Linked DNA regions of Actomonas aquatica. The protein of the gene in region 1 binds, or shares a complex with, the protein of each later gene. Links are inferred from orthologs where the notes say so. Each region holds a gene or a part of one and is shown in the gene's direction. Other genes may lie near its edges.

Evidence for each region.
Region 2: the proteins of xseB (region 1) and xseA are in contact, whole or in part, in a cryo-EM structure (PDB 8TXR), measured with the Escherichia coli proteins. The link is inferred for Actomonas aquatica from one-to-one orthologs.

What each region holds. Positions count from the first base shown.
Region 1 is NZ_CP139781.1:896,566-899,746, forward strand. What follows is about bases 130-2,996. They hold xseB (exodeoxyribonuclease VII small subunit), read left to right. Parts: upstream 130-1,370; coding sequence 1,371-1,622; downstream 1,623-2,996. Other genes in these bases: K1X11_RS03445 (proline--tRNA ligase), read right to left, coding at 130-1,231; dxs (1-deoxy-D-xylulose-5-phosphate synthase), read left to right, coding at 1,653-2,996. Also shown: more of K1X11_RS03445, read right to left, coding at 1-129; more of dxs, read left to right, coding at 2,997-3,181. UniProt on the Escherichia coli protein: Bidirectionally degrades single-stranded DNA into large acid-insoluble oligonucleotides, which are then degraded further into small acid-soluble oligonucleotides.
Region 2 is NZ_CP139781.1:2,289,002-2,292,315, reverse strand. Bases 81-3,080 are described here. They hold xseA (exodeoxyribonuclease VII large subunit), read left to right. Parts: upstream 81-926; coding sequence 927-2,234; downstream 2,235-3,080. Other genes in these bases: K1X11_RS08980 (MBOAT family O-acyltransferase), read right to left, coding at 2,764-3,080; K1X11_RS08985 (PLD nuclease N-terminal domain-containing protein), read right to left, coding at 2,273-2,527; K1X11_RS08995 (TVP38/TMEM64 family protein), read left to right, coding at 208-930; K1X11_RS09000 (glycosyltransferase family 2 protein), read right to left, coding at 81-119. Outside these bases: more of K1X11_RS09000, read right to left, coding at 1-80; more of K1X11_RS08980, read right to left, coding at 3,081-3,120; K1X11_RS08975 (3'-5' exonuclease), read right to left, coding at 3,226-3,314. UniProt on the Escherichia coli protein: Bidirectionally degrades single-stranded DNA into large acid-insoluble oligonucleotides, which are then degraded further into small acid-soluble oligonucleotides.

The sequences.
Region 1 (3,181 bases):
AGAGCGGGCACGGTTCACCGGCCTTGACGGTGCGGAAGTCTCCCCAGCCGGTGATGGCGAGGTCGCGCTCCACATTCACGTTGCGCAAGTGGAAGCCGTCTTCATTGGCGCCGGTGGTGCCGTTGCCGATGAGTTTGATGGCGTTGTCGGCGTAGATGCCGTCGAGCTTGTCGGGCTGGGCGATGGTGCCCTTCACGGCGCCGAGGCTACCCGGCTTCGCCCCCATGATGGGCGCGATCTCTTCCGGGGTGGCCGGACGCACGAGCGTGTAACCGAGGGCGCCGAGCTTGGCCTCCTCGAGGTCGTCGCTGCCGCGCAGGATCACGAGGAAGGGTTTGTCGTCGCCCACGTAAACGAGGGTCTTAAACTGCGCGTCAGGCGCGACGCTGTAGGGCTCCTTGGCCAGCGCCGCGATGGTGACCACGCCGGGGGTGGCGAACTTTTCGGTTTCGGCGGTCGGCGCTGCGACCACGAAGTCGGCCGGGACGAGGCCGCTGGTGGCTTTTTCGCGGTTCGCCGCGTAGCCACTGGTTTCGCAGTAGATGACGTCGTCGTCACCCACTTCGGCCGGGACCATAAATTCGTGCGAAAAGCTGCCGCCCATCACGCCGGTGTCGGCTTCGACGGCGATCGCGAGCACGCCGACCCGCTTGAAGAAGGCTTCGTAGGCGGCCTTCATCTTGCCGTAAGCAACCTCGGCGCCGGCTTCGTTGGCGTCGAAGGAATAGGCGTCCATCATCACGAACTCACGCGCACGCATGAGACCGTAGCGCGGACGGATCTCGTTACGGAACTTAGTGGCGATCTGGTAAAAATTCTTCGGCAGGTCGCGGTAGCTGCTGATCTCCGCCTTGATGAGCGGCGTGATCACTTCCTCGTGAGTCGGCCCCAGCACAAACTCAGGGTCGGGGGAACTCTTCTTGCCGTCACCGGCGTGATCAGCGCGGAACATGATCTCGCGGGCGGCGTTCCAGCGCGGACCCTTTTGCCAGTTTTCCGCCGGATGCACGTGGGGCATCCACAGCTCGATGGCGCCGGACTCGTCGAGTTCCTCGCGGCAGATCTGGGTGATCTTCTGCAAAGTGCGCAGTCCCAACGGCATGTAGGTGTAGAGGCCACCGCTCAACTTGCGCACCAAACCGGCACGCACCAGCAGCTTGTGGGAAGCGATTTCTGCATCGGCCGGGCTCTCTTTGAGCGTCGGAACAAAGAACTGAGACCAATATTTCATGGGGAAAAGCGCCACCAGAGCACTGCGCCCGCCCTCGGGCAATCGTAATTCCGCGCCCAGGACCGGCCTCGCGTGCCATAGGGAGAACTTCGCAAAGATTGCATTGAAAACACCTCTACCCGGAGCATGTTGGCGCCCTATGACCAAAACCAAGGCCGCCGCACTTTCCTTCGAGGACGCTCTGGCGAAACTCGAAACCATCGTCGAGGCGATGGAGGATGGCGATGTGCCGCTGGCTGAACTCCTGGCCAAATTTGAGGAAGGCACCAAGCTGCTCAAGCAGTGCGAAAGCCGCCTCCAACAGGCTGAGCTCAAAATCGAACAACTTAAACAATCCAAGGACGGCGAGACTGAGTTCGCCGCTTTTGATCTGCCGGAATCCGAGGACTGATCCTCCGCTTCCTGCGTCACTTCATACTAGATGAGCACCCCCGCACCAGAAGCGGCATCCTCCCTCCCTTCCTCGCCCATTTTGCCCACCATCAAGGGCCCCGACGACGTCAAGGCCCTGCCGGCTGCCGCCCTGCCCTTGCTCGCCCAGGAGATCCGCGACGAGATCATCGAAGTCACTTCGGTCAACGGCGGTCACGTGGGCCCCAACCTCGGCGTGGTGGAGCTCTGCCTCGGTTTGCACCGGGTGTTCTCGACCCCGACCGACCAGTTTGTCTTCGACGTCGCCCACCAAGGTTACGTGCACAAGCTGCTCACCGGCCGCACCGGAGAGTTCTTCCGCGGGCTGCGCAAGACCGGCGGCGCGAGCGGCTTTCTGAATCGCGAGGAGAGCGAACATGACTCGTTCGGCGCAGGTCACGCCGGCACCGCCCTGAGCGCCGCCCTCGGCATGGCCACCGCCCGCGATTTGCGCGGCACCGATGAGCATGTGGTCGCCGTCTGCGGTGACGCGGCCTTCACCTGCGGCGTGACGCTGGAGGCGCTCAACAACGTCGTGGAGTCGACCAAACGCCTCGTGGTCATCCTCAACGACAACGAGTGGTCGATCGCCAAGAATGTGGGTGCCATTTCCCACTACCTGAACCGGCTCTCCACCAACCCGACTTACAACAAGATCCACCACGATCTCGAACGCTTCTTCACCAGCCTGCCCGGCGGCAACGACATGCACCGGGTTTACATGAAGTGGAAGCGGGAGACGAAGGACTTCTTCATGGAGTCCTCGCTGTTCGAGAAGTTCGGCCTGCGTTATCTCGGCCCCGTCGATGGCCACGACATGGACGAACTCGTGAAGAATCTCGAGTTCGCCCGCGACAGCGACACCCCGATCCTGCTTCACGTCGTCACCAAGAAGGGCAAGGGCCTCGCCGCGGCGATTCGCTCGCCCGAGAAGTTCCACGGTGCGAGCCCCTACGATCCCAAGACCGGGGAAAGTCGCGGCGGCAAAGGCGGCGCGCCTAACTACCAAGACGTGTTTGGCCAAGCCCTCACCCGTTTCGCCAAGGCCGATAAGAAGATTGTCGGCATCACCGGCGCGATGCCGGCCGGCACCGGCCTCACCCATCTGGCTGAAGGCTGCCCGGGACAATTTTTCGACGTCGGCATCGCCGAAGAACACGCCGTGTTGTTTGCCGCCGGTCTCGCCACGAAGGGCATTCGTCCGGTCTGCGCGATCTACTCCACGTTCCTGCAACGCGGCTACGACCAGATCATTCACGACGTCGCCCTGCAGAACCTGCCGGTGACCTTCTGCATGGACCGCGCCGGTTTGTCGGCCAATGACGGTCCCACCCACCACGGCCTGTTTGATATTTCTTACCTGCGCTGCGTGCCGGGCGTGACGGTCATGCAACCGAAGGACGAAGACGAACTCGTCGACATGTTGCACACCTCCCTGCAGCTCGACGGCCCCGGTTTCATCCGCTACCCGCGTGGTGCCGGTGAAGGCGTGACGATCAAAGACGAGCCGGTCGCCCTGCAAGTCGGCAAAGCCGAAGT
Region 2 (3,314 bases), 1.4 Mb from region 1 along the record:
CAGCGGATGCCAGCCTCGGCGTCGAAGAGCGCAGCGAGGCGGCGGAAGGTCTCCGGCAGCACGTCCTCTTCGTTGAAGACGGGCATGACAATCGCGATGATGGGGGAGTCGGCGTCCATGGAGCGTGCGAGACGTCAACACGACCCACCGGGCAGGGCAAGCGCGGTGCTTGACGGTGTCGCGCCGGGCCCGACACAGTGCGCGCTTATGGAATCTCAAGCGCCTGCGCCCAAGTCCAAGAAGGGCTTGCTCATCAAGCTGGCCGTGCTGGTGGTCCTCGCAGGGATCGGTGGCGTGGCCGTGCTGAAGGGCCTCGATGTGCGCGGGCTCATCGATCAGACGCTGGCGATGATGCGGGAGGCGGGTCCGTTGGTCTTTTTTGGCGGGATGGCGGTGCTGCCGGCGGTGGGCATGCCGTTGTCGCCCTTCACCCTCTCGGCCGGGTCGATCTTTGGTCCGACGCTGGGCATGCCGTTGGTGCTGGTCTTCACGTGGCTGGCGCTGGCAGTGAATGTGCTCATCACCTACGTGCTGGCGCGCTGGATCGCGCGGCCGTGGTTGGAAAAACTGGTCCTGCGTTTCGGCTACCGCTGGCCGCAGGTGCCGGCCGACGAGTATTGGGATGTGGCCATTCTGCTGCGCGTGACGCCGGGCCCGCCCTTCTTTCTGCAGAGCGCGATTCTTGGTTTGGCGCAGGTGCCGCTCCGCGTTTACATGATTGTCTCGGTGATCGTGTCCGGCCTTTACGGCACGGCCTTTGTGATGTTCGGCGAGGCGCTGCTGGCGGGTAAAGGCCGCATGGTCATGCTCGGCATCGGTGGCATCGCGGCGCTGAGTGTGGGCACGCACCTGCTGCGGCGTCATCTGGGCAAGAAAAAGGCCGCAGCGGCGGTGACGCAGCCGGATCCGGCCACGGAAAGCACCGGATGAGCTGGCGCGACGAGGGCATGGAACCCCTCGACCTCGGGCGGGAACAACCCGGGGCCGACGCGGAGAGCGTGAGCGCCTTCACGCGGCGCGTGAAGGTGTTGCTCGAGCGCAACCTGAACGTGGGTTGGGTGCGCGGTGAGGTGTCGAACCTGCGGCGGCAGGCGAGCGGACACGTGTATTTTTCGCTCAAGGACGCGGGCGCGCAGTTGACCTGTGTCATGTTCCGCGGCGACGCCATGCGCCAGACGGTGCAGTTGCGCGACGGGATGCAGGTCATCCTCAATGGTCGCGTGGGCGTCTACGAGGCGCGGGGCAGTTACCAGCTCATCGTGCGCACGGTGGTCGAGGATGGCGTGGGCCGGCTGCAACGTGAATTTGAGGCGCTCAAACGGCGACTCGATGCCGAGGGCCTCTTTGCCCGCGAGCGCAAACGCGCGCTGCCCGAGCTGCCGTTGCGGGTGGGTTTTGTAACCTCGCCGACGGGCGCGGCGGTGCAGGATTTCATGCGCATCATGGTGCGGCGCGGCTGGAAGGGCCGACTCGTCGTGCTGCCGGCCAAGGTGCAGGGTGTGGGCGCCGCCGAGGAAGTTGCGGCGATGATCGCTACGGCGGGGCGATTGGCGTGTTTTGACGTGCTGGTGGTGGGCCGGGGCGGCGGCAGCCTCGAAGACCTGTGGGCCTTTAACGAGGAGGTCGTTGTGCGCGCGGTGGCGGCCTGTCCGGTGCCGGTGATTTCGGCGGTGGGGCACGAGATCGATTTTACGCTCAGCGACTTCGCCGCCGATGTGCGGGCGGAAACGCCGAGCGGCGCGGCGGAATTGTTGTCGACGGCCTACGGTCAACAGGTCGACCGCCTGGCCATCGCCGGCGATGGCCTGCGTGACGGTCTGCGCAACGTGGTAGAGGATGCGCGCGACCGCGTAAAGAATCTGAAATCGCGTCTGCGGTTGCTGACGCCACGTGCGCAGATCGAGCAGGGGTGGCTACGTCGGGACGACTTGGCCAATCGCTTGTCGGCAGCGTTGACCTCGGCTCATCGCGAGAAACGGCACGCGCTGCAAAGTGTGACCCGCGCCTTCGCCACGGCGACGCCGCAACGTCGGGTGGAGCGCGAATCGCAGCGCTTGTTGGCGATGTGGAAACGGCTGCAGGCGGCGAGTCCGCAGTCGGTCCTGCATCGCGGATTTGTTATCATGCGCGACGCCGACGGAAAGCCGGTGATGCAGGCGTCCGACGTGCAAACGGGCGCTGGTTACGAAGCGGAGTTTAGCGACGGCCGGGCCAAGTTGCGCGGCGCGGAGTGAGCGGTGGGGCAACGCCCGACATCGCCGAATTGGTCGCTCTACCGATTCGCCGGTGCCGCGCGGCCACGCGGGATCTTGCGGATGAAGAGATAGAGCGGCGCGCCGACGAAACTCGCGAAGATGATCACCAGCACCCAGATTAGTTTTTGGGTCGGGTCGGTTTCCTGCGTGAGGCAGTCGATCAGCATCCACAGCCAGAAGACGAAGAACGGCAGCGCGATAAAGAGCGTGCCACCGAGGAACAGGATTTCAGGACCGCCAAGACCGAAGGCGAGAGGGAGGAGCGTGGCCATAAACTCGAAAGAGAGGGAAGGTGAGTCGAGTTGGAGGGAGGAGGAGTGGAAGACGGCCAGTCTTTGCGGAAACGGGGCGAGACCTAAGAACGGGTCGGTGTAGGTCGCAAGGGAATTGCCGGGCGGAGGGGCAACGGAGCGCGAGCAAGCTCGCAGCCTACATTTCGTCACCGATCGCACATTGTAGACCGCGAGCTTGCTCGCGCTCTCGTTGGACGGATCTCACGGCGTCGATTTCACAACACCGCTTCCGTGAGCGCGAAGGTCGCGACGATGAAGGTGAGGTTGAGCGCGACGCGTCCGGCGAACGGAACCGAGCCGTAGCTGAGGCCTGCGACTTTGCTGATCACGACCAACAGGCCCATGAGCAGAAACCACGGGCCGAAGAAAAAGACCACGCGCCACTTCAGCAACGAGACGGCGAGGTCATGCAGGGCGCCGCTCACCAAAAACGTGAGCGCTAACGCCAGCGACTCGGGCAGGACGCGGTGGAGCGGACGAAAGACACCGCGACCGAGGTAGTAGCTCCAGATCGGATTCCAATAGACCCAGAAGGTCGCAAACGACTCCGCGCCGAGCGAACGTCGCAACATGTTCCGGAGGGAGGCAGGATGGCCGAGCGGCACGCCGTTGCGACGTTTTATATAGGTGGCCAGACTCATCCCCATGCGCGAGGGCAAAGGGGGCGTGCCGGAGGGTCAACCGCGGAACAGGTCGCCGGCGACCAACTCCCGACCGAGGCGCACGCGCATGCGGCCGCACAGCCACAGGAAAAGCTGCGCGGTGG